2 regions of the Micromonospora haikouensis genome follow, and region 1 is predicted to be linked to the other one. Evidence: predicted binding sites of a transcription regulator. Region 1 holds the regulator's gene; the other holds the start of a gene.

What was found. Region 1 encodes HrcA, which represses chaperone genes, less so after heat shock. Its sites were predicted from a motif close to GGTTNGCACNCTCNNNNNGAGNGTGCNAACC; they were not measured.
Region 2: the regulator HrcA is predicted to act here: its motif matches at 2,176-2,206, upstream of groES (co-chaperone GroES).

Annotation. Positions count from the first base shown of each region.
Region 1 is NZ_JXSX01000003.1:53,758-67,917, forward strand. It holds gene TK50_RS21880 (GlsB/YeaQ/YmgE family stress response membrane protein) at 1-250, shown strand, start outside; gene TK50_RS21885 (GlsB/YeaQ/YmgE family stress response membrane protein) at 456-737, shown strand; gene TK50_RS21890 (sugar ABC transporter substrate-binding protein) at 953-2,242, shown strand; gene TK50_RS21895 (carbohydrate ABC transporter permease) at 2,239-3,225, shown strand; gene TK50_RS21900 (carbohydrate ABC transporter permease) at 3,237-4,070, shown strand; gene TK50_RS21905 (MOSC domain-containing protein) at 4,136-4,780, shown strand; gene TK50_RS21910 (phytanoyl-CoA dioxygenase family protein) at 4,911-5,813, opposite strand; gene TK50_RS21915 (hypothetical protein) at 6,036-6,905, opposite strand; gene TK50_RS21920 (enoyl-CoA hydratase-related protein) at 7,098-7,880, opposite strand; gene hemW (radical SAM family heme chaperone HemW) at 7,900-9,123, shown strand; gene TK50_RS21930 (DUF4870 domain-containing protein) at 9,166-9,789, opposite strand; gene hrcA (heat-inducible transcriptional repressor HrcA) at 10,099-11,121, shown strand; gene dnaJ (molecular chaperone DnaJ) at 11,195-12,340, shown strand; gene TK50_RS21945 (16S rRNA (uracil(1498)-N(3))-methyltransferase) at 12,342-13,076, shown strand; gene TK50_RS21950 (SDR family NAD(P)-dependent oxidoreductase) at 13,110-13,871, opposite strand; gene TK50_RS21955 (histidine triad nucleotide-binding protein) at 13,917-14,160, shown strand, end outside.
Region 2 is NZ_JXSX01000002.1:589,945-604,104, forward strand. It holds gene ybaK (Cys-tRNA(Pro) deacylase) at 260-739, opposite strand; gene TK50_RS19295 (THUMP-like domain-containing protein) at 749-1,996, opposite strand; gene groES (co-chaperone GroES) at 2,339-2,653, shown strand; gene groL (chaperonin GroEL) at 2,723-4,369, shown strand; gene TK50_RS19310 (molybdopterin-dependent oxidoreductase) at 4,526-6,130, shown strand; gene TK50_RS19315 (WhiB family transcriptional regulator) at 6,294-6,677, opposite strand; gene TK50_RS19320 (helix-turn-helix transcriptional regulator) at 6,932-7,753, shown strand; gene TK50_RS19325 (DUF5319 domain-containing protein) at 8,272-8,676, opposite strand; gene guaB (IMP dehydrogenase) at 8,910-10,472, shown strand; gene TK50_RS19335 (GuaB3 family IMP dehydrogenase-related protein) at 10,507-11,625, shown strand; gene TK50_RS19340 (M1 family metallopeptidase) at 11,817-13,232, shown strand; gene TK50_RS19345 (M1 family metallopeptidase) at 13,413-14,160, shown strand, end outside.

The sequences.
Region 1 (14,160 bases):
CGTTGGTCTCATCGTCGGCGCTCTGGGCCGCCTGGTCGTCCCGGGTCGGCAGAACATGCCGATCTGGCTGCACATGCTGATCGGCATCGGCGCGGCCCTGCTCGGCACCGTGCTCGCCCGGGCCATGGGCATCGCCACCGAGACCGCCGGTGTCGACTGGGGCGAGCTGCTGGTCCAGGTCGTGCTGGCCGCCATCGCCGTGGCCCTGGTCGCCGGTGTGGGCCGCCGCCGGAGCGTCACCCACCGGTAACGACACATCGCTGGCTCGACGGGCGCCCGACCATTCCGGTCGGGCGCCCGTTCACATTCCATTCGGCCCCCTGGCCTGCGGAGACGTGTCTCGTTGGCACCTTCCTGAACGCATGTCGCGATGACGGGTTTGAATTTCCGGCGGCCCGGGAACTTGATGGTCGCGACAGTGAACAAGCCTTTTAAGCTTTCTGAGGAGAACGACCATGACCGTTGTCGGAATCATCACCGCGCTCATCGTCGGTCTGATCGTGGGCGCTCTGGGCCGCCTGGTCGTCCCCGGTCGGCAGAACATGCCGATCTGGCTGCACATGCTCGTCGGCGTGGGTGCCGCCCTGCTCGGCACGGTGCTCGCCCGGGCCATGGGCATCGCCACCGAGACCGCCGGTGTGGACTGGGGCGAGCTGCTGGTCCAGGTCGTGGTCGCCGCCATCGCGGTGGCGATCGTGGCCGGCGTGGGCGGTCGCCGCAGCGTCACCCACCGGTAAGCATCCCGCAGCGCACGAACGGGCGTCCGGCCTCCGCGGCCGGGCGCCCGTTCGCGCGCGTACGCCCGGTTTTGCCCCGATGTCGGACTGCCCCCGGGTTCCTCGCCTGCGGTACGGTCGCCTCGCCCCCCGCCCGCCCCCTGTCGTAAAGGAATTTTTCCTACTAGGGTGCGGCAGAGAAGGTTAGTGCCAGGACGGCGCGAGGGAGATGTGGCGTGAACAGGTGGAAACGGCTGGCCCCGGTCACCGCCGTGGTGGCGTCGGCCGCGATGGTGCTCGCCGGCTGCGGCGGCTCGGGCGACGACGAGGCCGCCGACAACAGCAAGCTGACCGTCTGGATGATGGGCGAGGGCAGCGAGGCGCAGACGGCGTTCCTCGACGGCGTCGAGGCCGAGTTCAAGAAGAAGCACCCCGACACCGACGTCGTCGTCCAGTACATCCCCTGGCTCGAGGCGCCGAAGAAGTTCCAGGCGGCCCTCGCCGGCGGCGAAGGCCCCGACGTGACCGAGCTCGGCAACACCGAGACGCAGGGCTGGGCCGCCCAGGAGGCGCTCGCCGACGTCACCGCCAAGTTCGCCGCCTGGCCCGAGGGCAAGGACATCCTGCCCGACCTCGTCCGCAACGCCCAGCTCGACGGCAAGCAGTACGGCGTGCCGTGGTACGCCGGCGTGCGCGCCCTGTACTACCGCACCGACTGGTTCGCCGAGGCCGGCGTCAAGCCGCCGACGAACTGGGACGAGCTGGTCGCCGCCGCCAAGGCCGTGCAGGCCAAGAAGCCGGGCACCTACGGCATCGCGTTGCCGGGCAACTCGGAGCTGCCCTTCTACTCCTTCCTCTGGGGCGCGGGCGGCGAGATCGCCACCCAGCAGGGCGACACCTGGAAGTCCGGCTACACCAGCCCGCAGGCCCAGCAGGCGGTCAAGTTCTGGACCGACCTCGTCACCGTGCACAAGGTCGCCCCGCCCGCCGCCGCCGGGTGGAACGAGATCGACGCCCGCACCCAGTTCGCCACCGGCAAGGCGGCGATGGCCTTCGCCGGCAGTTGGCAGGCCGGCGCCATCAAGAAGGACAACCCCGAGATCGAGAAGGTCTGGGGCACCTTCCCCATCCCCGGCCCGGACGGCAAGCCGGCCCCGGCCTTCGCCGGCGGCTCGGACATCGCCCTGTGGCAGGACAGCAAGAAGCAGGACCTCGCCTGGGACTACCTGACCGTGCTGCTGAGCAAGCAGAAGGACAAGGAGTTCGCCAGCAGCCTCGGTTTCTTCCCGGTCTACTCCGACCTCGTCGGCGGCGGCGAGTACGCCAACGACAAGATCATGGCCGCGTTCGCCACCTCGTTGCAGAACACCAGGCTGACCCCGCTCACCCCGAAGTGGGTCGAGGTCAGCCGCACCAAGACGGTGACCCAGGCTATGAACAGCTCGGTCATCAAGGGTCAGAAGACGGTCGAGCAGGCCACCGCCGACGCGGCCGCCGAGATGGAAAGCATCCTCAACGCGAAGTGACCACGCTGACCCAGGCACCGGAGACGCCTGCCGCGCGGGAGACCCCCGCGCGGCGGCGTCGCCGGGTCGACCGCCTGCCCTACCTGCTGCTCCTGCCCTGCCTGGCGATCATCGGCGTGCTGCTGCTGTGGCCGCTCGGCCAGGTCGTGGCGATGTCCTTCTTCCGGCTCGACAACGTCCGGCAACTGCGCGGCGACCGGGACTGGCCGTGGGTCGGGCTCGGCAACTACGCCGAGATCCTCGGCGACCCGTTCTTCCGCACGGTGCTGCGCAACACGGTGCTCTTCGCCGCGGCCAACGTCGTCCTCACGATGATCCTCGGCACGCTGGTCGGGCTGCTGCTCAACCGGCTCGGCCGGCGGATGGCCACCTTCGTCGCCAGCTGCGTGATGCTGGCCTGGGCCACCCCGGCGCTGACCGGCACCATCGTGTGGAAGTGGCTGTTCGACGACACCTCGGGCCTGGTGACCTGGCTGTTCAACGCCCTGCCCGACGGGCTGTCGAACGCGTTGTTCGGCCGCGCCGACTGGACCGGGTACGGCTGGTTCAACTCGCCGCTGATGTTCTTCTCGATCCTCACCCTCGTGGTGGTCTGGCACTCGTTCCCGTTCATCGCGGTGAGCGTGCTGGCGGGGCTGAAGAGCGTGCCGAGCGAGCTGCACGAGGCAGCCCGGGTCGACGGGGCCGGCCCGTGGAAGGTCTTCTGGAAGATCACCTTCCCGCTGCTGCGGCCCGTCTTCGGCATCCTCGTGGTGCTCTCCACGATCTGGGACTTCAAGGTGTTCACCCAGCAGTTCGTGCTGGCCGGCGGCACCCAGGACCGGCCGACGTTCATGCTGTCGATCTACTCGTACGCCGAGGCGTTCTCCCCGCCCCCCAAGTACGGCCTGGGCGCGGCGATCGCCGTCATCCTCACGCTGATCCTGCTGGTGGTGACCGGCCTCTACGTGCGGATGGTGCTCAAGCAGGAGGAGGACGCGTGAAGCGCGGCGCGGTGGTGAAGCGGGTCGCCCTCAACGGGGCGGGCCTGCTGGTGGCGCTCTTCGCGGCGTTCCCCGTCTACTGGATGATCGCGACGTCGCTCAAGCCCAACCGGGAGATCTTCTCGGCCACGCCCCGGCCGGTGCCGACCGCGCCGACGCTGGAGCACTACCGGGAGATCCTCACCGGCAACCTCATCCCCGGCGTCACGTTCCTGGACTTCTTCCTCAACTCCGTGCTCGTGGCGGTGTCGACCGTGGTGCTCAGCGGCCTGGTCGCGCTGCTCGCCGCGACGGCGGTGGCCCGGTTCCGGTTCAAGCTGCGCACCAGCTTCCTGATCATGCTGCTGGTGGTGCAGATGATCCCGCTGGAGGCGCTGGTCATCCCGCTGTTCCTGATGATCCAGCGGCTGGGCCTCTACAACACGCTGCCCAGCCTGGTCCTGACGTACCTCGGCTTCTCGCTGCCGTTCGCGGTCTGGATGCTGCGCGGCTTCGTGGCCGCCGTGCCCAAGGAGTTGGAGGAGGCCGCGGCGATCGACGGCGCGAGCCGCGCCCAGACCTTCCGCCGCGTCCTGTTCCCGCTGGTCGCGCCGGGCCTGGTGGCCACGAGCATCTTCTCCTTCATCACCGCCTGGAACGAGTTGATCTTCGCGCTGACCTTCGTCAACGACCAGGACCGCTACACCCTGCCCGTGGCGATGACGTTCTTCTTCGGCCGCGACGACACCGCCTGGGGGCCGGTGATGGCCGCCTCGACGCTGTTCACGCTGCCGGTGATCGTCTTCTTCCTGCTGGTGCAGCGCCGGATGGTCTCCGGCCTGGTGGCGGGCGCCGTCAAGGGCTGAGGCGCGCGGAGGGGCGGCGCCGGGCGGGGCATCGGCGGGCCGCGATGCCGCCGTAGGCTGTCGCCATGACGGGCAGGCTGGTGACGGTGAACCTCGGCGTGGTGACCGAGGCGGAGTGGGCGGGCGACGCGAGCGGCCGCAGCGGGATCGACAAGCGGCCGGTGGACGGGCCGGTGCTGCTGCGCGTCGACGGGGTGGCCGGCGACTTCATCGGCGAACGGGCCCACCACGGGGGCCCCGACCAGATCGTCTACGCGTACGCCGAGGAGGACGCCGCGTGGTGGGCGGCCGAGCTGGGCCGCGACATCCGGCCGGGTGCCTTCGGCGAGAACCTGACCACGTACGCGGTGGACGTGACCGGGGCGGTCGTCGGCGAGCGGTGGCAGATCGGGACGGCCCTGCTGGAGGTCACCAAGCCGCGCACGCCGTGCCGGACGTTCGCCGGGTTCTGGGGCGTACCGGACCTGATCAAGCGGTTCACGGTGCGCGCCGCCCCGGGGGCGTACCTGCGGGTGCTGCGGGAGGGCGAGGTCGGCGCGGGCGACCCGGTGGAGGTGGTGGAGCGGCCGGCGCACGGCGTGACCGTCGGCGAGGTGTTCCGGGCGAGCACCCTCGAACCGGAGCTGCTGCCCCGGCTGCTCGACGTCCCCGAGCTGCCCGAGTCGCTGCGGCGCAAGGTCGCGCGCCGGCTCGCCACGCCCGACGCCTGAGGGCCCCGGCGGCCCCAGGGGCGCCGCGCCCGATCGCCGCGCCCGCCACGTCGCCGATCGCCGTGCCCAGGTGTTAATAAGGGCCCCCTGCTATGCGGGATGCGTTAACAGGGGGCCCTTCCTCACACCGTCAGCGGAGCCAGGGGATGCTGCGGTCGAGCAGGCCGCGCTCCTTGAGCTCCTTGCGCAGCGGGATCTCGTCGTCGATGTACCCGTTCCAGTTGATGCCCCAGTAGTTGGCGGTGTGGGTGCCCTCGCCGCAGAGCTGGCGCTGCACCGGCGTGCGGTTGGCCCACCACTCGCCGTCGGTGTCGATGTGCAGCTCGTCCAGCGGCCGGATCCACCGGTAGGTGTAGCCGACGAAGAGCATCTTGCGGGTGATGTTCGACAGGTTTGTCGACCGGGAGTGCCACTGGCGGCGGTCGAAGATGAACGCGTCGCCCGGGTTCGCGGTGATCTCCACCGTGCCCTCCGGGTCCGGGTTGTGCACCGTCAGGTCCGCCGGGCGGGGCAGCGAGTTCCACAGGTGGCTGCCCGGGATCACCTTGGTCGCGCCGCGGCCGGTCTCCGACAGGTCGGAGAGCACGTACGCCACCTTCAGCGAGAACATCGGCCGGGGCAGGTTCGGGTCCATCGTCTCCGGGTCGGAGTTCTGCCGGTACCCGTCCTGGTGCCACCCCCAGTACGGCTTCTCCGGCTCCAGCGCCGGCGGGGTGACGTCGAGGTGGTTGTGGTGGGTGTAGATGTTCCAGCCGGCCAGCCCCCACATGTACGGGAAGGCGATCGGGTGGGTCAGCAGCTGGCCGAAGAGCTCGTCGCGCTCCAGGAAGCCCAGCAGGTGCAGGGTGCCGTCCTTGGTGGTGTTGCCCTTGGCCTTCTCCTCCGCGTACACGCGGTCGACGGCCTCCTCCAGGGCGGCCCGGTGGTCCTCCGTCAGCACGTTCCGCAGCAGGAGGAAGCCCTGCTCGTGGAACTCCTTGCGGTCGGTGTCGCTGATCGGTTCGTAGCCGGTCCGGCCGTCGTAATCGAACACCGCGTCGTACCCCTCCCCATGAGGTGAAACCATTTCTGGCACAGGACGCCGATGCTACTGCGCCCGCGCGGGCGGGTGCGGAGCGCGCCCGGCGGTGCGGGGGAGCGGCCGGACAGTTGGCACCCGTCTGGGTACGGAGGGTGAGATCAGGCGCTTCTCCGGCGGCTTTCGCCGGATATGGAGGATTGTGCGGTAACCGTCGGTGTGGAGAATCGAGGCCGCTCAGGCGTCGGCGAAGACCTCGGCGAGCACCTCGCCGTCGTTCGCCGGGGCGTCGCCCACCCGGCTCCAGGTGCCGGCCTTCGCGGTCCACTCCAGGCCGGCGAAGCGTACCCGCTTCACGCCGTGGTCGGAGGCGTGCGAGACCAGCCAGTGCGCGTACCGCCAGCCGTCGCGCCGGTCGTCGGCCGGCACCGCGAGGCCGGTCAGCTCGGCCGGGGACGCCGCCTCCGGCAGCCCCCAGTCCAGGCTCAGGCCCCGGGTCAGCGCGGCGGCGGCGGCCGCGCCCCGCATCACCGGCGTCGCGCCGACCGTGCAGGCCACCGCGCCGGTCGCCTCGCCGAGCAGCGCCCGGGTCAGCACCTCCGACTCGTCCGCCCACTTCTGGTACGCCTCGGGGAACGCCGAGCGCTGCACCTTCTGCGCCGCGTCGGTGACCCGCATCTTCTCCCAGCCGCGCACCCGCTTGAGCGCGGCGTAGAACTTCCGGGTCGCGTACCGGGGGTCGGCGATCTGCGCCTCGGTGCCCCAGCCCTGGCTCGGCCGCTGCTGGAACAGGCCCAGCGAGTCCCGGTCGCCGTCGGGGAGGTTGCGCAGCCCGGACTCCTGGTAGGCCGTCGCGAGGGCGACCACCACGGCCCGCTCGGGCATCTTCCGCTGGACGCCGATGGCGGCGATCGTGGCGGCGTTGGCCATCTGGTCGGCGTCCAGGCGCACCTGGCCGTCGGCCTGCACCGTGCAGGTGCGGCTGGTCAGGGACAGCGGCAGGCGTAGCTGCCCGCCGGCCTGCCGGACGACGAGCCAGATCCCCACCACGGCGATCACGGCGACGACGACACCGGTCGCGACGACTGCCCGACTTCGCACCCGCACCCCCTGTTCGACGGCGTCCGCCAAGAGTACGTCCCCGCCGCCGCCGTCCGGCCCGTCCGACCGATTCGCTCCGTTCCGTGGCGGGTCGGCCGCGATGCGTGTCCGCCTTCCCCGCGCCCCGGCCCTGAAACCGTCGGCCGACCGGGAACCGCTCGGCCGGCCCGCGGGTCGACCGGCCGGCCCGGGAACCGGTCAGTCCGTCGGCACCCAGCTCGCGTCGCGCTTCTCCCGGAACGCCAGCACGCCCTCGCGCCCCTCGTCGGACAGGAAGAACCCGGTCGACAGGGCGGCCAGCTCGGCGACCCCGGCCCGCAGGTCGGCCGCCGGCGGGCGGCGCAGCAGCTCCTTGGCCCCGGCCAGCGCGTTCGGCGCCCCCCGCACCAGCGAGGCGCAGGCCCGCGCCACCGCCGCGTCCAGCGCGTCCGCCGGCACCGCCGAGGTGACCAGCCCGATCTCGGCGGCCCGCCGCCCGTCGAAGGTGTCGCCGGTGAGGTACAGCTCGGCGGCGGCCCGGGGCGCCAGCCGGGGCAGCACGGTCGCCGAGATCACCGCCGGGATCACCCCGATCCGCACCTCCGTGAACGCGAACGTCGCCTCCTGCGCGCAGATCGCCAGGTCGGCCGCCGCGATCAGGCCCAGCCCGCCGGCCCGCGCGGGCCCGGCGACCCGGGCCACCACCGGCTTCGGGCACTCCCAGACCGCCGCGAGCACGTCGCCGAGCATCCCGGCCGGGACCGTGCCGCTGGCGTACGCGGCGGCGGTCTCCTTCAGGTCGGCGCCGGAGCAGAAGACGGGGCCGGTGTGGTCGAGCACCACCACCCGGACCGCGTCGTCGGCCACGGCGGCGGCCAGCCCGGCCAGCAGCTCGGTCATCAGCGGCGTGGAGAGCGCGTTGCGGTTGTGCGGGCTGTCCAGGGTGAGGGTGGTCACCCCACGGGCCGTGGCGACCCGCACGAGCGCGGCGGTGGAGGTCATGCCGGGCACACTAGTGGCCATGCCCGGCGTCCTTCCAGAAGGCGAGCCCGTCCCGGCCGACGGCTCGCTGCCCGCCACCGTGACCCGCGCCGTCGGCGCGCGCGGCTTCGGCGTGTACGTGCACGTGCCGTTCTGCGCCAGCCGCTGCGGCTACTGCGACTTCAACACCTACACCGCCGACGAGCTGGGCGGCGGGGCGAGCCGCGAGGGGTACGCCGACACGGTGCTCACCGAGCTGGCGCTGGCCTCCCGGGTGCTCGGCGGCAGCCCGCCGCCCCGGGTCGACACCGTGTTCGTCGGCGGCGGCACGCCCACCCTGCTGCCCGCCGACGACCTGGCCCGCATCCTCGACGGCATCGACCGCACCTGGGGGCTGGCGGCCGACGCGGAGGTGACCACCGAGGCCAACCCCGAGTCGGTGACCCCGGAGTCGCTGAAGACCCTGCGGGCCGCCGGGTACACCCGGATCTCGCTGGGCATGCAGTCGGCCGCGCCGGGGGTGCTGGCGATCCTCGACCGCCGGCACCGCGCCGGTCGGGCCACCGAGGCCGCCCGGGAGGCCCGCGACGCCGGGTTCGACCACGTCAACCTCGACCTGATCTACGGTACGCCGGGGGAGAGCGCCGACGACTTCGCCGCGTCCCTGGCGCAGGTGGTGGCCGCCGGGGTGGACCACGTCAGCGCGTACGCCCTGATCGTGGAGGACGGCACCCGGCTGGCCGCGCGGATGCGGCGCGGCGAGCTGCCGTACCCCTCCGACGACGTGGCGGCGGACCGTTACCTGGCCGCGGAGGCCGCCCTCGACGCGGCCGGTTTCTCCTGGTACGAGGTGTCCAACTGGGCCCGCACGCCGGCCGGTCGGTGCCGGCACAACCTGCTCTACTGGAACGGCGGCGACTGGTGGGGCCTCGGGCCGGGGGCGCACAGCCACGTCGGCGGGGTGCGCTGGTGGAACGTCAAGCACCCGGCCGCGTACGCGAAGCGCCTGGCGGCGGGGGAGTCGCCCGGCCTGGCCCGGGAGGTGCTCACGCCCGACGAGGCCCACACGGAGGACGTCATGCTGCGGCTGCGGCTCGCCTCGGGGCTGCCGCTGGCCGTGCTGGACGACGCGGGCCGCGCCGGGGCCCGGCGGGCCCTCGCCGACGGCCTGCTCGACCCGGCCGGCTACGCGGCGGGCCGGGCGGTGCTCACGCTGCGCGGCCGGCTGCTGGCCGACGCGGTCGTGCGCGACCTGCTGCCCTGACGGGGGTGGCCCCGACCGGCCGGGGGAGCGGCCGGTCGGGGGTCACTTGATCAGGTTGACGGTCATCGGGTAGCGGTAGGGGCTGCCCTCGTTCGCCTTGATGCCGGCGACGATGCCGAAGATGATGCCGACGATCATGGCGCCGAACCCGATCAGGAGCCCCACCAGGATGCAGGTGAGGATCCAGCCGATCAGGGCGATGACCGACCAGAGGAGCTGGAAGTTCAGCGCCGCAACCGCGTGGGCGCGGACCGTCGGCGACTGGTTGCCCCGGGCGAGCAGGGCGATCAGCGGCGCGAGCCAGCCGAGCACGCCACCGCCGAGGAACATCCCCGCCGCGCCGCCGAAGTGGGCGACCAGGACCCAGGTCTTGTCCTCGTTGTTGGCGTAGCCGCCGGAGGGCGGGCCGTACGCGCCGCCGGTCGGATATCCGCCACCGGGCGGGGGGAAGCCGCCACCGGGTGGCGGGTAGCCGGCCGACGGCGGCTGGTCACCGGTGGGCGGCGGATAGCCACCGGGCGGGGGATAGCCGCCCGCCCCGGGGGCCCCGGACAGTGGTGCGGTGGGGGGCTCGTGCCCCGGCGAGCCGTACGGTGCCGACGGGTTCGGCTCCGGCGGGTAGCCGCCGGGGTCGCCCGATCCGGGAGGGCGAGGTGGTTCAGTCATGCACGTCACGGTAGGGGTTGCGGGCAAGCGGGCACCAGAGCGACACCGCCGCGAAGCGGCGGATGTTCGGCCCGCGCAGGCAGGCGACGGCCCGCACCGGGCGGCCGTCGACCGGTCGGCGCGCGCCCGGCCGGGCTCCCACGCGGTGGCTGCCGCACCCGCGGTCCGTCGTTGATCTTACCCAGCACGGGGCAGCCGACGTAGACTGGCACTCGTTACAGTCGAGTGCCAGGCGTCGACGCACCGGCGGAGCGCCGACCTGCGGTGCCGCCGCGCCGCCGGGCCCGACATGCGACAGGAGGTGGCAGGGTGGGTCTGGACGACCGCAAGCTCGCCGTGCTCCGCGCGATCGTCGAGGACTACGTCGCCACCCAGGAGCCGGTCGGCAGCAAGGCGCTGGTCGAGCGGCACCAGCTCGGCGTCTCCCCCGCGACGGTGCGCAACGACATGGCGGTGCTGGAGGAGGAGGGCTACATCCGGCAGCCGCACACCAGCGCCGGACGGGTCCCCACCGACCGGGGCTACCGCCTCTTCGTCGACCGGCTGTCCCGCGTCAAGCCGCTCAGCCCGGCCGAGCGCCGGGCGATCGAGCGCTTCCTGGTGGGCGCGGTCGACCTCGACGACGTGGTGCACCGCACGGTGCGGCTGCTGGCGCAGCTCACCCGCCAGGTCGCCGTGGTGCAATATCCTTCGCTGGCCCGCTCCTCGGTGCGGCACCTGGAGCTGGTGCCGATCTCCACCACCCGGCTGATGCTGGTGATGATCGCCGACACCGGCCGGGTCGAGCAGCGGCTGGTCGAGCTGCCCGCGCCGGTGAGCGCCGACGATGTCACCGACCTGCGCCGGCTGGTCAACGAGAAGCTCGTCGGCAGCCGGCTGTCGGAGACCCCGCCGCTGGTGCAGGCGCTGGTCGAGGAGTCGAGCCCGCACCTGCGTGGCACCATGACCACGCTCTCCACCGTGCTGCTGGAGACGCTGGTCGAGCGGCACGAGGAGCGCATCGCCCTGGCCGGCACCGCCAACCTGACCCGGGGCGGCCTGCTCGACTTCCAGGGGTCCCTGCGGCCCATCCTGGAGGCGCTGGAGGAGGAGGTGGTGATGCTCAAGCTGATCGGCGAGGCCGAGTCGACCACCACCCGCGTGCTGATCGGCGACGAGAACGAGATCGACAACCTGCGGGCCGCCTCGGTGGTGAGCACCGGCTACGGCCCGGGGGCGACCGCGCTCGGCGGACTGGGCGTGGTCGGCCCCACCCGGATGGACTACCCCGGCACCATCGCCACGGTGCGGGCCGTGGCACGCTACGTGGGCGAGCTGCTGGCCCAGAACTGACCAGTCAGGGCCGACGGCCGGCTCCGGCCGACGACCGGCGCAACGCGACAAGAACATGAGGACACGGGACGCAGTGGCCAGGGACTACTACGGCATCCTCGGCGTGAGCCGGGAGGCCTCCGACGACGAGATCAAGCGCGCCTACCGCAAGCTGGCGCGGCAGTTCCACCCGGACGTCAATCCGGACCCGGAGGCACAGGAGAAGTTCAAGGACATCAACGCCGCGTACGAGGTCCTCTCGGACGACCGGAAACGGCAGATCGTCGACCTCGGCGGCGACCCCCTCGCCCCCGGGGGCGGTGGCATGGGCGGCCCGGGCGGGCCCGGCGGGGCCGGCCCGTTCGTCGGCTTCCAGGACATCATGGACGCCTTCTTCGGCGGCGCGGCCGGCGGCTCCCGGGGCCCGCGCCCGCGCACCCGGCCCGGCGCGGACGCGATCCTGCGCCTGGAGCTGGACCTGCACGAGACGGCGTTCGGCGTCGAGGCCCCCATCACCGTCGACACGGCGGTGCTCTGCACCACCTGCTCCGGGGCGGGCACGGCGGCCGGCACCCACCTGGCCACCTGCGAGGCGTGCGGCGGCCGGGGCGAGGTCCAGTCGGTGCAGCGCACCTTCCTCGGCCAGGTGGTCTCCGCCCGGCCGTGCACGGTCTGCCAGGGCTACGGCACCACCATCCCGCACCCCTGCCCGACCTGCACCGGCGACGGGCGGGTGCGCACCCGCCGCTCGCTGACCGTCAAGATCCCCGCCGGGGTCGAGGACGGCATGCGCATCCGGCTCGCCCAGCAGGGCGAGGTCGGCCCGGGCGGCGGCACCGCCGGCGACCTCTACGTCGAGATCCACGAGCGCCCGCACGACGTCTACTCCCGCAAGGGCGACGACCTGCACTGCCGGGTCACCGTCCCGATGACCGCCGCCGCGCTCGGCACCCGGCTGACGATCAAGACCCTCGACAGCGAGGAGACGGTCGACGTCAAGGCCGGCACCCAGCCGGGCAGCACCCTGCGGCTGCGCGCCCGGGGCGTGCCGCACCTGCGCGGCACCGGCCGGGGCGACCTCTACGTCCACCTCGACGTGCGCACCCCGACCAAGCTCGACGCCGACCAGGAGAAGATGCTGCGCGACTTCGCCAAGACCCGGGGCGAGGAGGTCGCCGAGCTGAGCAAGCAGGGCGGCTTCTTCTCCCGGATGCGCGACGCCTTCAACGGGCACGCCTGAGGTGTCGGCGCCGCTGTTCCTGGTCGACGCGCTGCCCACCGGCGACTCGCTGACCCTCGGCGGCCCGGAGGGGCACCACGCGGCCACCGTCCAGCGGCTGCGCACCGGCGAGGAGCTGCTGCTGGCCGACGGCCGGGGCGGCACCGCCGCCGCCGTGGTCACCGCCGTCGGCAGGGGCGCCCTCGACCTGCGGGTCACCTCCCGGGGATACGTCGACGCGCCCGTCCCCCGGCTCGTCGTGGTGCAGGGCATCGCCAAGGGCGACCGGGGCGAGCTGGCCGTGCAGGCGATGACCGAGGTCGGCGTCGACGAGATCGTGCCCTGGGCGGCGGCCCGCTCGGTGGCGCAGTGGCGCGGCGACCGGGGCGTACGGGCCCGGGAGAAGTGGGCGGCGACGGCCCGGGAGGCGGCGAAGCAGGCCCGCCGGGCGTGGCTGCCGGTGGTGGCCGGCGCCCCCGACGAGTCCACGGCCACGGTGGCCCGCCGGATCGCCGGGGCCGCCGCCGCGTTCGTCCTGCACGAGGAGGCGCAGGAGCCGCTGACCGCGGCCAAGCTGCCCGATGCGGGCGAGATCGTGCTGGTCGTCGGCCCGGAGGGCGGCATCACCGACGCGGAGGTGACCGCGTTCACCCAGGCCGGCGCCCGCCCGGTGCGCCTCGGCCCGCACGTGCTGCGCACCTCCACGGCGGGCGTCGCCGCCCTCTGCGTCCTGGCCACCCGCCTGTCCCGCTGGTGACCCGCCTGTCCCGCTGGTGAACCCCCGCTCCGGTCAGGTGCGCAGGTAGGACGCGCCGTTGAGGTCGACGATCGTGCCGGAGGCCCACTCCGCCTCCGCCGACGCCAGCCAGTGGACCGCCGCCGCGATCTCCTCCGGGCGGGCCACCCGGCCGAACGGGCTCTGCGCCCGGATCGTCGCGCCGCCCTCGCCGGCCAGGTGCTCTGTGGTCATGTCGGTCTCCACGAAGCCGGGGGCCACCGTCGCGACCGCGATGCCGTACGGGGCCAGGGCCACCGCGAGGGACTGGCCGAGCGCGTTGAGCCCCGCCTTGCTCGCCCCGTACGCCGGCTGCTCCGGCTCGCCCCGGAACGCGCCCCGCGACGAGACGTTGACGATCCGCCCGCCCCGCCCGCGCATGTGCTGGGCCGCGCACCAGGTCACGTTGGCCGCCCCGGTCAGGTTGGTCTCCAGCACCTGCCGCCAGCGCCGCTGCCACTCGGCGTAGGACGCGCCGAAGACCGGGTGCGGGGCGTTCCGCTCGCCGTACACCCCGGCGTTGTTGACCAGCACGTCCAGCCCGCCGAGGCGGGCCGCCGCGTCGTCGACCATCACCCGTACCGCCTCGGGGTCGGCCAGGTCCGCGCGGACCACGACGTGGCCGTCGCCCGGCAGCTCCGCGCGCAGCCGCTCGGCCAGCTCCCCGGAGCCCCTGTGGTGGATCGCCACCCGGTCCCCGCCCGCCGCGAACCGCGCCGCCACCGCGCGCCCGATGCCCCGCGAGGCCCCCGTCACCAGCACCGCCCGTGAAGTCACGCGGCCATCATGCCCCAGCAGTCCGGCACCACTTACCATGCCCCGATGGGATCCGACTGCCTGTTCTGCCGCATCGTCGCCGGGGAGATCCCGGCCACCGTCGTCCGGGAGACCGCCACCACCCTCGCCTTCCGCGACATCGACCCGAAGGCCCCGGTGCACGTGCTGGTCATCCCCAAGGAGCACTACGCCGACGTGGCGACCCTCGGCCAGGGCGACCCGGCGCTCGCCGGTGAGCTGCTGGCCACGGCCGCCGCCGTGGCCGAGGACGAGGGGCTGCTCGGCGACG
Region 2 (14,160 bases), on a different contig from region 1:
TTGTTGTGTCCGGCAACGTATTGCGCGCCACACTCCCGGCACAAGACCGCCGAGGTCAGAAGTTTGTTGGCGGCGGTAACAATTCAGCAACGTGATCGACACTGTGCCCTAACCGCCCCGAAAGCGGGCAGACCGAAGGGCCGCGCCTCGACGCGGCGATCATGAGAATTGCCGATGCCGCAGGCCGCCAAACCTGCCGCATGCCGACGCCCCGGCTCGGGGTGGCGGGCTCGGGATGCCGCTCGGCTCGCGGCGGCGGTCAGCCGGCGGCGATGGGGGCGGTGGTGGCGTCGGTGAGCGCGACCAGGTCGGCCGGGGCGAGCTGGAGCTGGAGCCCGCGCCGGCCCGCCGAGACGTACACGGTGTTGTGGGCCAGCGCGGAGGCGTCCAGCACCGTGGGCAGGCGCTTGCGCTGGCCGAGCGGGCTGATCCCGCCGCGCACATACCCGGTGGCCCGCTCCGCCACCGCCCGGTCGGCCATCGTCGCCCGCTTGCCGCCGAGCGCGGCGGCGAGCGCCTTGAGGTCCAGCTCGCCCGTCACCGGCACCACCGCCACCGCGAGCGCGCCGTCGACCTCGGTGACGAGGGACTTGAACACCCGCTCCGGTGGCACGCCCAGGGCCGCCGCGACGAGCGCGCCGTAGTTCGGCGCGTCCGGCGACACGTCGTACGGGTGGGTGCTGTGCCGGATCTTCCGCTTCGTCAGCAGCGCCGTCGCCGGAGTCCCCTGTCCCGCCATGCCGACAAGCTAGCCGGCCGTCGCCTCGTGATCCAGCGGATACGTCACCGGGCGGCAGACCAGCACGGTCGGCGCGCCGGCCACCCGGGTCAGCACCAGGCTCGCCGCCTCCGGGCCGGCCAGCCGCAGGTCGCGCCGCAGCCGCTCCGGCTCCAGCGCCGAGCCGCGCTTGAGGATCTCGACGCGGCCCACCCTGCGCTCGCGCAGCAGGGCGCGCAGCCGCTTCAGCGAGAACGGCAGCACGTCGGTGACCTCCAGGCAGCGGGCGAACGGCGTCGCGCCGGGAGCGTCGGCGTACAGGTAGGCGATGGTCGGGTCGGCGAGCGTGGCATCCAGTTCGCCGGCCAGCTCCGCCACGAGGTGCGCGCGGACGACGGCCGGGTCCGGGTCGTGGACGTACCGCCGGACGGGCCCGACCGCCGCCTCGGCCGCGCCGGAGCCGGTGAGCTGGTGGGAGGTGTGGTGGCCTGTGCCGGAAGCGTTGCCAGGGGGCCCTTCCTTCAGCACAGTCGCGCGGCGGGGGACCTCGGCGAGCCGGCCGCACCACAGGGCGGCCTCGACCAGGTCGCCGCCCACACTGACCCACTCCGCCTCCGCGCCGGCCGGGATCAGGCTGTGGTCGAGCCCGGGGGCCACCTTCACCACCGTGTGCGGCACCCGATCGGCCAGCGCCGTGACGAAGTCCCACGGCGGCGAGTAGGCGTTGGGGTCGAAGATCCGCCGGCCCGTGCCGGCCCTGCGCCGCGCCGGGTCGCAGAACGCCGCGTCGACGGAGGACACGTCGAACGCCGTGGCGTCGCCGCACTCCACCGTGAAAACGTCGGCCAGCCCGGCGGCCTCGGCGTTCGCGGCGGCCATCGCGGCGGTGACCGGGTCGGCCTCCACCCCGTACACCCGGATGCCGGCGCGGGCGGCGGCGAGCGCGTCGGCGCCGAGGCCGCAGCCCAGGTCGGCCAGGGTGCGCACCCCGGCGGCGCGCAGCCGGTCGGCCCGCCGGGCCGCGACCACCCCCCGGGTCGCCTGCTCCAGGCCGGCGCGGGTGAGGAACATGCCGGCCGCCGCCGGCCCGAACTTGCCGACGGCCCGGCGGCGCAGCTCGGCCTGGGTCAGCGCGGCGGCGGCCAGCCCGGCGGTCACCCCGGCCGAGCGGAGCGCGGCCGCTGCGGCCAGCGGGTCGCCGCCGGCCACCTCGGTCGCCGCGGCGAGCGCGGCCGACCCGTCGGGGGTACGCAGGGCGGCGAGCTGGTCGAGATCCACGCGCCCATTGTCGGGCCCGGGCGGCGGTGGACCGACGGCGGTGGTGGTGTCGGAGGTCGACGAGGTCCGGGGGTCGGCGGTGGCGGCGTGTCGCGGTGACGAGTGGCGGAACTGTGGCGACACGACGGGCGACGCGTTGGCACTCTCCTTGACGGAGTGCTAGCCACGGCCTAACCTGCGATTAGCACTCTCCCATCGAGGGTGCCAGCTTCCGGGCCCCGTGCCCGGGGGTTGACGCCAGGCGGACCGGCACCCGCGACGACGGCCCCGCCCGGTGGCATGTGGCAGATTGACGCTGGTCGGCCCCGCCGTCCGGCAACGAAACCAGTACCCCAGGAGGGTATGCCCGTGACTACCGCGACCAAGGTTGCGATCAAGCCGCTCGAGGACCGCATCGTGGTCCAGGCGAACGAGGCTGAGACCACCACGGCGTCGGGCATCGTGATCCCCGACACCGCCAAGGAGAAGCCGCAGGAGGGCACCGTCCTCGCTGTCGGCCCGGGCCGGATCGACGACAAGGGCAACCGCGTGCCGATCGACGTGAAGGTCGGCGACACCGTCCTCTACTCGAAGTACGGCGGCACCGAGGTCAAGTACGCCGGCGAGGAGTACCTGGTGCTCTCCGCCCGCGACGTCCTCGCGGTCATCGAGAAGTAACAACCGATCCGCGTCACTGCCCCGGTCCGGCTCGCCGGGCCGGGGCAGTGACGCTTCGAAGGGATACAGATGGCGAAGATCCTGAGCTTCTCGGACGACGCCCGGCACCTGCTGGAGCACGGTGTCAACGCCCTCGCGGACGCGGTCAAGGTCACTCTCGGCCCGCGCGGGCGCAACGTCGTCCTGGACAAGAAATTCGGTGCGCCCACGATCACCAACGACGGCGTGACCATCGCCAAGGAGATCGAGCTCACCAACCCGTACGAGAACCTCGGCGCGCAGCTGGTCAAGGAGGTGGCGACCAAGACCAACGACGTCGCCGGCGACGGGACCACCACCGCGACCGTGCTGGCCCAGGCCATGGTCCGCGAGGGCCTGCGCAACGTGGCCGCCGGCGCCAGCCCGTCCGGCCTCAAGCGCGGCATCGACGCGGCGGCCACGAAGGTCTCCGAGGCCCTGCTCGACCGGGCCGTCGAGGTCGCCGGCAAGGAGTCGATCGCGCACGTCGCGACGATCTCCGCGCAGGACGCCACCATCGGCGAGCTGATCGCCGAGGCGATGGAGCGGGTGGGCCGCGACGGCGTCATCACCGTCGAGGAGGGCTCCGCGCTCACCACCGAGCTCAACGTGACCGAGGGCCTCCAGTTCGACAAGGGCTTCATCTCCCCCAACTTCGTCACCGACGTGGAGGGTCAGGAGTCGGTCCTGGAGGACCCGTACATCCTGATCACCACGCAGAAGATCTCGGGGATCGAGGAGCTGCTGCCGCTGCTGGAGAAGGTCCTCCAGAACAACAAGCCGCTGCTGATCGTCGCCGAGGACGTCGAGGGCCAGGCCCTGTCGACGCTCATGGTCAACGCGGTCCGCAAGACCCTCAAGGTCTGCGCGGTGAAGGCCCCCGGCTTCGGCGACCGCCGCAAGGCGATGCTCCAGGACATGGCGATCCTCACCGGCTCCGAGCTGGTCGCCCCGGAGCTGGGCTACAAGCTCGACCAGGTCGGCCTGGAGGTGCTCGGCACCGCCCGGCGCGTCGTGGTCGACAAGGAGACCACCACCATCGTCGACGGTGGTGGCCAGGCCAGCGAGGTCGCCGACCGGGTCGCCCAGATCCGCAAGGAGATCGAGGCCTCGGACTCCGACTGGGACCGGGAGAAGCTGGCCGAGCGGCTGGCGAAGCTCTCCGGCGGCATCGCGGTCATCAAGGTGGGCGCGGCGACCGAGGTCGAGATGAAGGAGCGCAAGCACCGCATCGAGGACGCCATCGCCGCGACCAAGGCCGCCGTCGAGGAGGGTACGGTCCCGGGTGGCGGTGCCGCCCTGGCGCAGATCCTGCCGGTGCTCGACGACGACCTCGGCTTCACCGGTGACGAGAAGACCGGCGTCTCGATCGTGCGCAAGTCGCTGGTCGAGCCGTTGCGCTGGATCGCCCAGAACGCCGGCCACGACGGCTACGTGGTGGTGGAGAAGGTCGTCGGCAGCCAGTGGGGCCAGGGCCTCGACGCGGCCGTCGGCGACTACGTCGACCTGGCCAAGTCCGGCATCATCGACCCGGTGAAGGTGACCCGCAACGCCGTCACCAACGCCGCCTCGATCGCCGGCCTGCTGCTCACCACCGAGAGCCTGGTGGTGGAGAAGCCGGAGAAGGCCGAGCCGGCCGCCGCCGGTGGCCACGGCCACTCGCACGGCCACGGCCACCAGCACGGCCCGGGTTTCTGACCCACGGCGGCTGACCCAGCCACACCACACGTTCAAGGCACGCCGGCTCCCCACGGCGTGCCTTGACGCGTATCCGCCCCGCGTTCGCCGGGGCTGGTTGCTTACGGAACGCTGACGTGCCTGTCGCTTCCCGGCCCCGTCGGAAACACTGGGCGGATGGGCACCATCTCGCGCGGGTACGCCGCGCTGGCCGGGATCACCGCCGCCGCCGTGGCGATCGGCACCGCCGAACCGGTGGCGGTGCTGACCGGCCCCCGGTCGGCACCACTGGTCGCGGTCGGCGGGCTGGTCGTCGACACCGTCCCCGAGCCGGTCAAGCAGTTCGGCATCGCCGTCTTCGGCACGTACGACAAGATCGCCCTGCTGGTCGGGACGGCGCTGCTGCTGGCCGGCTTCGCGGCGCTGCTCGGCGTCCTCGCCGCCCGCCGGCTGTGGCTCGGCCTGGCGGGCATCGGGGCGTTCGCGGCCCTCGGGGTGGCCGCCGCGCTGACCCGGGCCGGCGCCGACGCCACCGACGCGCTGCCGGCGCTGGCCGGGGCGGCCCTCGGCGCGCTGACGCTCTGGCTCCTGCTGGCCGGCCCCCTGCACCCCGACCCCTGGCCGTGGACCCCGCCCACCGCCGCCGCCGGCAAGGAAGGGCCCCTTGTCGACATCCCCCTGTCAACAAGGGGCCCTTCCTTGCACCCCGAGCGCCCGGAGGGGCGGCGGCGGTTCCTCACCGGCGTCGGCGCGCTGGCCGGCGCGGCCGTCGTGACCGGGCTGGGCGGGCACTGGCTTGCCGGGCGGCGCGGGGTGTCGGAGGCCCGGCGGGCGGTCGCCCTGCCCGCGCCGGCCTCGCCCGCGCCGGCGGTGCCGGCCGGGGCGGACCTCTCCCTCACCCAGCTCGCCCCCTACGTCAGCCCGACGTCCGGGTTCTACCGCATCGACACCGCCCTGGTGGTGCCGCAGGTCGACCCGGACACCTGGCGGTTGCGCATCCACGGCCGGGTGCGCAACCCGATCGAGCTGAGCTTCGCCGACCTGCTGGCCCGCCCCATGGTCGAGCGGTACGTCACCCTGGCCTGCGTGTCGAACGAGGTCGGCGGGGACCTGATCGGCAACGCCCGCTGGCTGGGCGTGCCGATCCGGGAACTGCTCGACGAGGCGCAGCCGGAGGAGGGCGCGGACCAGGTCGTCGGCCGCTCGGTCGACGGCTGGACCTGCGGCACCCCGACGGCGGCGCTGCGCGACGGGCGGGACGCCCTGCTCGCGGTGGGCATGAACGGCGAGCCGCTGCCGGTGGAGCACGGCTTCCCCGTACGCATGGTGGTGCCCGGCCTGTACGGCTACGTCTCCGCGTGCAAGTGGGTGACCGAGCTGGAGCTGACCAGCTTCGCCGACTTCGACGCGTACTGGGTGCCCCGGGGCTGGTCGGCGCAGGGGCCGATCAAGACCCAGTCGCGGATCGACACGCCCCGCCCCCGCAACCGGCTCACCGCCGGCCCGGTCATGGTCGCCGGGGTGGCCTGGGCGCAGCACCGGGGCATCCGCCGGGTCGAGGTACGCGTCGACGACGGCCCGTGGCGGGAGGCGACGCTCGCCCCGACGGTGTCGGTGGACACCTGGGTGCAGTGGTCCTGGCAGTGGGCGGCCACCTCCGGCGAGCACACCCTCCAGGTGCGGGCCACCGACGCCGACGGCGAGACGCAGACCGAGCGCCGGCAGCGCGTCGACCCGGACGGCGCGACCGGCTGGCACACCGTCCGGGTCACCGTGGGCTGACCGCCGGGCGGACCCGCGCCGGCAGGCGGGTCACCCGGCCGTGGGCGTGGCGGCCGACACGCCGGTGGCCTGGTCGCCCGGCGGTGGGGATGGCGGGCGGCACGCCGGTGGCCTGGCCGCCCGACGGTGGGCGTGGCGAAGGGCGGCGGCGTGGCGGCGGTCGTCAGGCGACGCTGCGCTGCGCCGGCACGGTGGACTTGTGCGGACGGCCCAGGCGGGCCTCCAGGCGGGCCACGTCGACGCGCGAGTGCCGGCGGTCGGCCAGGTCCTCCCAGCCCACCGCGAGCAGCCGCAGCCGCTCCGCCTCGCTGAAGCCGCCCCACACCCCGTAGGGCTCACGGACGGCGAGGGCGTGCGCGGCGCACTCGGCGCGTACCGGGCAGGCCCGGCAGACCGTCTTGGCGCCGGACTCCCGGCGCAGCCGGGAGGAGCCGCGTTCGCCGTCGGGGTGGAAGAACTGGGCGCTGTCGCGGCCCCGGCAGGCACCGAGCCGCTGCCAGTCCCAGAGGTCGACGATGGGTCCGGGCAGCCTGCGTACGTTCGACATCAGCACCCCTCCTTCCGCGCGGCACCGCGGAGATCCTCAGTTGACGGGTGTCCGGGCGGCGGCCGCGCTGGCGCACCGTTTCCGGCTCGGGCTCCCCGTTACCCCGCCTCGCTTCCGCTCACACGTCTGTGATCGAAAAGGTCGGACAACCTGACTGATATGCCCTAACTGTCGGAAAAGTTCGAAGGATTGCCGGGAACGCCCACCCGACGCCGCCTCCCCATGGTCTGCTCGGGGTCGGAGAGGAGACCACAGTGCGTACTGTCCTCGTGTGCGTTCGGACACCGCTCGCCGCGCAGCAACTGAACTCCGCGGCGGCGCGGCTAGGACTGTCCGCCGCCGTTCGTACGGCCGTCTCCGATCCCGAGGTGATGCTGCGCCTGGCGGAGATCCCGGCGGACGTCGTGCTCGCCGACACCGCCCTCACCCGGCCGGACAGCGCCGGCTTCGTCCGGCGGGTGCTGGCCCGCGCCCCGCAGGCCGCGGTGCTGCTGCTCGGCGCGGAGGAGTCCGAGGCCGCCGCCGCGACCATCGGCGCCGGCGCCCGGGGGCTGATCCAGGGCACCGACCACGACCTGACCAGCGCGGTGGCGAAGGCGCTGCTGCTGCTCTCGGCGCCCGGCCGCGCCACCCGCAGCCGGGTGACCGACCCGGCCCGCGACGCCGCCTCCGTCGGCGGGCCCGCCCGCCCCGCCCCGGCCGGACGCCCCCCGGCCAAGCCTGGCCCGGCCTGGCCGGCGGGCCCCGAGGAGCCGCCCGGTGGTACGCCGCCGGTGGTGCCGGTGCAGCGCGGCGACGACGAGGTGGAGGCGGGCGGCGAGGGCGAGACCCCGGCCGCGGCGGGGCAGCGTCCCGCCCCGGCCAGGGGCGGCCGGAGCGCGATCGGCCTGACGGAGCGGGAACTCCAGGTGCTGCTCGGCATGGCCGAGGGCAAGAGCAACGCCGAGATCGGCCGTGAGCTGTTCGTCTCGGAGGACACCGTCAAGACGCACGCCCGCCGGCTGTTCCGCAAGCTCGGCGCCCGGGACCGCGCGCACGCGGTGGCCGCCGGCTTCCGCGCCGGCCTGGTCACCTGACCAACCACCCAGCTACCCGCCCACCCGCGCGCCTTCCCGCCCGTCCCGCAGGTGCGGCCCGGGCGGAGGCCGCGAGACCGGCCCATCGGGCCGCGAGTGCAAGATCGCCGTGGCGCTGTCCGCAGTCGTCCCGTCCGCCCCCGCTGGTCACGCCGCGTGATCTCCCTGCCCGGCAGCGCCAACCCCACCGCTCCCTTTGCTCTGCACCCGGATACGCAACGGTTCACGCTGGGTATCCGGCCGTGGCGGGTGCGTGCCGTGCGCGAATGGCGTATCGCCAGCTCAGTGCCGGTGATGCGTGGGTGGGTGCAGGGCAAAGGGAGGGGGCGATGTGTGGGGGAGTCCGGCGGCCCTTACCCAGAGTCAGGTCGCGGGCTGCGGTGGTCGCCCCGGCGATCGTGACGGAAAGTGGTCGACGGGGTTCGGGCGTGGGCTCGGGTGCCGCGCGGGAGCCGGGTGGCGCGCAGACGTGGCGACGCGGCGTGTGGCCGTGCGGTGGGGGTGTGGTGACGGGGACCCTAGGGGGTCGGGTCGTCGTCGGTGCCCTCGGTGAGGGTGTCGTGCACGCCGTCGGCGTATCCCCGGGCGTAGTCCCACGTGACGTAGTGGTCCGGATCCGGGTCGTAGGCCGGCTCGTGCACGCGGGGGCGGCCGGAGCTGAGCAGGTGGCGCAGGTTGCCCCGCAGCAGGTCCCAGTCGAAGTAGTGCGGCTCGCGGCAGTCCTCGCACTCGATGACCAGCCCGCGCACGCCGACGGGGGCCAGCAGGGCCTGGTAGATCTCCAGGTCGGCCAGGTCCTCCAGCACGTCCTGCCGCTCGACCTCGGTCAGCGGGTCGAGCGTGTCGTCGTCCGCCGGGTCGTGCAGCTCCGCCGCCGGATCGGCCGGGTCGCCGTTGAACGGGTCGATGGGCTCGTCGTGCACCCCCTCACCGTAGACCCCGCGCCGGCCGGACGCCCGCCCCCGTCCGGCCGGTCACCCCGCGTCGGCCTCGGCGGGGGTGAACGTCACGCAGCGTCGTCCACCGGCCCGGCACCGGCGGGGCCGGCCTGGGCCGATGGGTACGATGACACTGACGCGTCCTCACCCGGCGCGCGCCGGACGTCCGCGCGCGCCTCCTCGCCGAAGCCCGCCCGACCCAGCTCAGGAGAGCAATCGTGGACAATTCGCCCAGCATCGATCTTCCGGCCGGCGCCGACACCGGCGAGCTGGGCGGCCACCTGCCGGAGCTGCCCGCCGGCTCGGCCCGGGTGGTCCCGCTCGGCCTCACCTTCGACGACGTGCTCCTCCAGCCCGGCGAGTCGGACGTGGTGCCCAGCCGGGTCAACACCCGCACCCGGCTCACCCGCAACGTCGAGCTGACCGTCCCGCTGCTGTCCAGCGCGATGGACACGGTCACCGAGGCGCGGATGGCGATCGCCATGGCCCGCCAGGGCGGCATCGGCGTGCTGCACCGCAACCTCTCCCTGGAGGACCAGGCACTCCAGGTCGACCTGGTCAAGCGCTCCGAGTCCGGCATGATCACCAACCCGGTGACCGCCAGCCCCGACGACACCCTGCGCGACGTCGATGCGCTCTGCGGGCGCTACCGGATCTCCGGCGTCCCCGTGGTCGACGGCGAGGGGCAGCTCGTCGGCATCGTCACCAACCGGGACATGCGCTTCGTCTCCGAGCCGGCCACCCCGGTCCGCGAGATCATGACCCGCACGCCGCTGGTCACCGCCCCGGTCGGGGTCAGCAAGGACGAGGCGCTGGCCCTGCTGCGTCAGCACAAGGTCGAGAAGCTGCCGATCGTCGACGGCTCGGGCCGGCTGCGCGGGCTGATCACCGTGAAGGACTTCACCAAGAGCGAGCAGTACCCGAACGCCACCAAGGACGACGCCGGCCGGCTCCGGGTGGCCGCCGCCGTCGGCGTGGGCGAGGACGCGTACAAGCGGGCGCGGGCGCTGGTCGACGCGGGCGTCGACGTGATCATCGTGGACACCGCCCACGGCCACCAGCGGGCGGTGCTGGACATGGTCCGCCAGCTCAAGAAGGACGTGACGATCGACATCGTCGGCGGCAACGTGGCCACGTACGCCGGGGCGAAGGCCCTGGTCGAGGCCGGCGCGGACGGGGTGAAGGTCGGGGTGGGTCCGGGCGCGATCTGCACCACCCGGATCGTCGCCGGGGTCGGCGTGCCGCAGATCACCGCGATCATGGAGGCGGCGCGGGCCGCCCGCCCGGCCGGCGTGCCGGTCATCGGCGACGGCGGCATCCAGTACTCGGGCGACATCGCCAAGGCGCTCGTGGCCGGGGCCGACACCGTGATGCTCGGCAGCCTGCTGGCCGGCTGCGAGGAGAGCCCCGGCGAGCTGATCTTCATCAACGGCAAGCAGTACAAGGCGTACCGGGGGATGGGCTCCCTCGGCGCGATGCAGTCGCGGGGGCAGGCCAAGTCGTACTCGAAGGACCGCTACTTCCAGCAGGACGTGCTCGCCGAGGACAAGCTGGTCCCGGAGGGCGTGGAGGGCCAGGTTCCCTACCGGGGCCCGCTGGCCGCCGTCGCCCACCAGCTCATCGGCGGGCTGCGCGCCGCGATGGGGTACGTCGGCGCGGAGAGCATCCCCGAGCTGCACCGGCGCGGCCAGCTCATCCGGATCACCGCGGCCGGGCTCAAGGAGAGCCACCCGCACGACATCCAGATGACCGTCGAGGCGCCGAACTACCACTCCCGCTGACCCCACCACCACCCCGACACCACCTGGAGCCACCATGCGTGACGTGGTCGAGATCGGCCTGGGCAAGACCGCGCAGCGCGGTTACCACCTGGACGACATCGCCATCGTGCCGAGCCGCCGGACCCGGGACGTCGACGACGTCTCCACCACCTGGCAGCTCGACGCGTACCAGTTCGGCATCCCCTGCGTGGGGCACCCCTCGGACGCGACGATGAGCCCGGCGTCCGCCGTGCGGCTCGGCCAGCTCGGCGGGCTGGGCGTGCTCAACGTCGAGGGCCTGTGGACCCGGTACGAGAACCCGACCAAGGTCCTCAAGGAGCTGGCCTCCCTCGACGAGGACGCCCGCGCCACCAAGCGGCTCCAGGAGGTGTACGCCGAGCCGATCCGCCCGGACCTCATCGCCGAGCGGGTCCGCGAGCTGCGGGCCGGCGGCGGCACGGTGGCCGTGCGGGTCTCCCCGCAGCACACCCTGGCGCTGGCCCCGGTGATCCTCGACGCGGGCGTGGACATCCTGGTCATCCAGGGCACGATCGTCTCGGCGGAGCACGTCTCCACCACCGACGAGCCGCTGAACCTCAAGGAGTTCATCGCCGACCTCGACCTGCCGGTCATCGTCGGCGGCTGCACCGACTACAAGACGGCGCTGCACCTGATGCGCACCGGCGCGGCCGGGGTGATCGTCGGCATCGGCGGCGACGGCTGGTCGACCACCGAGTCGGTGCTGGGCATCCGGGTGCCGATGGCCACCGCGATCGCCGACGCCGCCGCGGCCCGCCGCGACTACCTCGATGAGACCGGCGGCCGGTACGTGCACCTGATCGCCGACGGCGACATCCAGACCTCCGGCGACATCGCCAAGGCGCTGGGCTGCGGCGCGGACGCGGTGATGCTCGGCGAGCCGCTGTCGCTGTGCGCGGAGGCCCCGGCCGGCGGCGCGTGGTGGCACTCGGCGGCCAGCCACCCGTCGCTGCCGCGCGGCGCGTTCGAGGTGGCCGGCGAGCCGCTCGGGGAGATGGAGCGGCTGCTGTTCGGCCCGGCCGACGAGCCGGACGGCCAGCTCAACCTGTTCGGCGGGCTGCGCCGGGCGATGGCCAAGTGCGGCTACCGCGACCTCAAGGAGTTCCAGAAGGTCGGCCTGGTCCTCGACCGCTGACCCTGGCTCCGGGGCGACCCGGGAAGCACGTGGAACGGCCCCGCCGCGGGAAAGCGGCGGGGCCGTTCCAGTCGGGGTGGGGTCAGTTGGTGCCGGACTCCGCCCGGTTGAGGTGTGGACCTATTGTCGGTTTTGGAGGCTTTTGTTGGCCGGCGTCGGCTAGGCTCGCCCCCGACAGGCGAGGGAGAGCGATGGTCCGCACAGGAAGACGACCGGTCGGCCGCGCAGTCCTGGCCGCCTGCCTCGTCGTGGGCGCCCTCGTCGCCTGCACCGGGACGCCGCCCGACGCCGACCGCGCCCGCCGCGGGGCGGCCGACGCGGGCGACCCGTACGTCCCCGGGCGCGGCAACGGCGGCTACGACGTGGCCGCGTACCGGCTGCGGGTCCGCTACGACCCCGCCGACGACCGGCTCACCGGGCACGCCACGATCACGGCCACCGCGACGGCCGGGCTGTCCCGGTTCAACCTGGACCTGTCCGGCCTGACCGTCGGCGCGGTCCGCGTCGACGGCGCGAAGGCCGAGCACGCCCGCGAGGGCGAGGAACTGGTGGTCACCCCGGCGCGCGGCCTGGCCCGGGGCGCCCGGTTCGCCGTCGACGTGGAGTACGCGGGGGTGCCGCAGCCGGTCGAGAGCAGCACGCTGGGCCTCGGCGGCTTCCTCGCCACCGCCGACGGCGCGGTCGCGCTCGGCCAGCCCGACTCGGCGAGCACCTGGTACCCGGTCAACGACCACCCGTCCGACAAGGCCACCTACGACGTCGAGGTGACCGTCCCCGACGGGCTGGCCGCGCTCGGCAACGGCGTGCCGGTGGGGCGCACCAGCGCCGGCGGCTGGACCACCTGGCGCTGGGCCGAGCGGTCCCCGATGGCCAGCTACCTGAGCACGCTGGTGATCGGCGACTACCGGGTCGCCACCGGCACCCACCGGGGGAAGCCGCTGGTCACGGCTGTCGCGGCGAGCCTGCCCGCCGACGGGCCGGCCGCCGCCTCGCTGGCCCGCACCGGCGAGGTCGCCGACTTCCTCGCCGACCGCTTCGGGCCGTACCCGTTCGAGTCGTACGGCGGGATCGCGCTCGCCGAGGGCCGCATCTCGTACGCTCTGGAGACCCAGTCCCGCCCGGTCTACGGGCCGGGCTTCTTCCGCTCCGGCCGCCCCGACACCGGGGTCGTCGCCCACGAGCTGGCCCACCAGTGGTTCGGCGACAGTGTCTCGCTGGCCCGGTGGAGCGACATCTGGCTCAACGAGGGCTTCGCCACGTACGCCGAATGGCTCTGGCTGGAGCACGACGGCGGCCGGACCGTCGAGCAGACCGTCGCGGCCCGCTACGCCGCGACGGACTGGTCGCAGCCGTCGGTCGACCCGGGCCGGGCGAACATGTTCGGCGACGCCGTCTACCAGCGGGGGGCGCTCGCGGTGCACGCGCTGCGGCGGACCCTCGGCGACGACGTCTTCTTCCGGGTCCTGCGCGCCTGGACCACCGAGCGGCGCGGCGGCAACGCCACCACGGCGGACTTCGTCGCCCTCGCCGAGCGGGTCTCCGGCCGGCGGCTGGGCGCGCTGCTCGACGCCTGGCTCGTCGGCGGCACCGCGCCCGCGCTGCCCTGAGCGGCACCGGCACCCGGGGCAGTCGGCCCGGTGACCCCTCGTGCCCGCGCCGCCCCGCGCCGCGCCCGCGCTCGGTAGGCTGCCGCGGGTGGAGCGGCCCGGACGAGCCGGGCCGGCCGGGTGGGCCGGAGGGCCGCCGCCGGGCCGGGGGCCTCCGCCGGGAGGGACGACGCCATGATGCTGCGCCTGCGGGGCCTGCGCCTGCGCACCGGGCTGCTGTTGGCCGGCGCGCTCGGGCTGGCCGCCTGCTCCTCGACGCCCGAGCCGGCCGCCCGGGAGGCCACCCCGTCGCCGACGGCGTCGCGGCAGTTCACGCCCGGCGCGGCCGGGGTGGGTGACGAGTACTTCCCCCGGTACGGCAACGGCGGGTACGACGTGACCCGGTACGTGGTGAAGGTCCGCTACGACCCGGCGACGGACCGCCTCACCGGCACCACCACCGTGCAGGCCACGGCCACCGCGAGCCTGTCCGCGTTCCACCTGGACCTGGCCGGGCTCACCGTGCGCGGGGTGACGGTCGACGGCGTCGCGGCCCGGCACGCCCGCGACGGCGACGAGCTGGTCGTCACCCCCGCCGCCGGCCTGACCTCCGGCAACGGCTTCACCGCCGAGATCCGGTACGAGGGCTCGCCGAAGCCGCTGACCAACGAGGCGCTCGGCGAGGGCGGCTTCCGGCACACCTCCGACGGCGCGGTGGCCCTCGGCCAGCCCGAGTCGGCGAGCACCTGGTTCCCGGTCAACGACCACCCCGCCGACAAGGCCACCTACGACTTCGAGATCACCGTCCCGGAGGGGCTGACCGCCGTCAGCAACGGGGTGCCGGTGGGCAAGACCACCCGCGCCGGCTGGACCACCTGGAAGTGGGCCGAGCGGTCCCCGATGGCCAGCTACCTGAGCATGGTGGCCATCGGGAACTTCCGGGTGACCC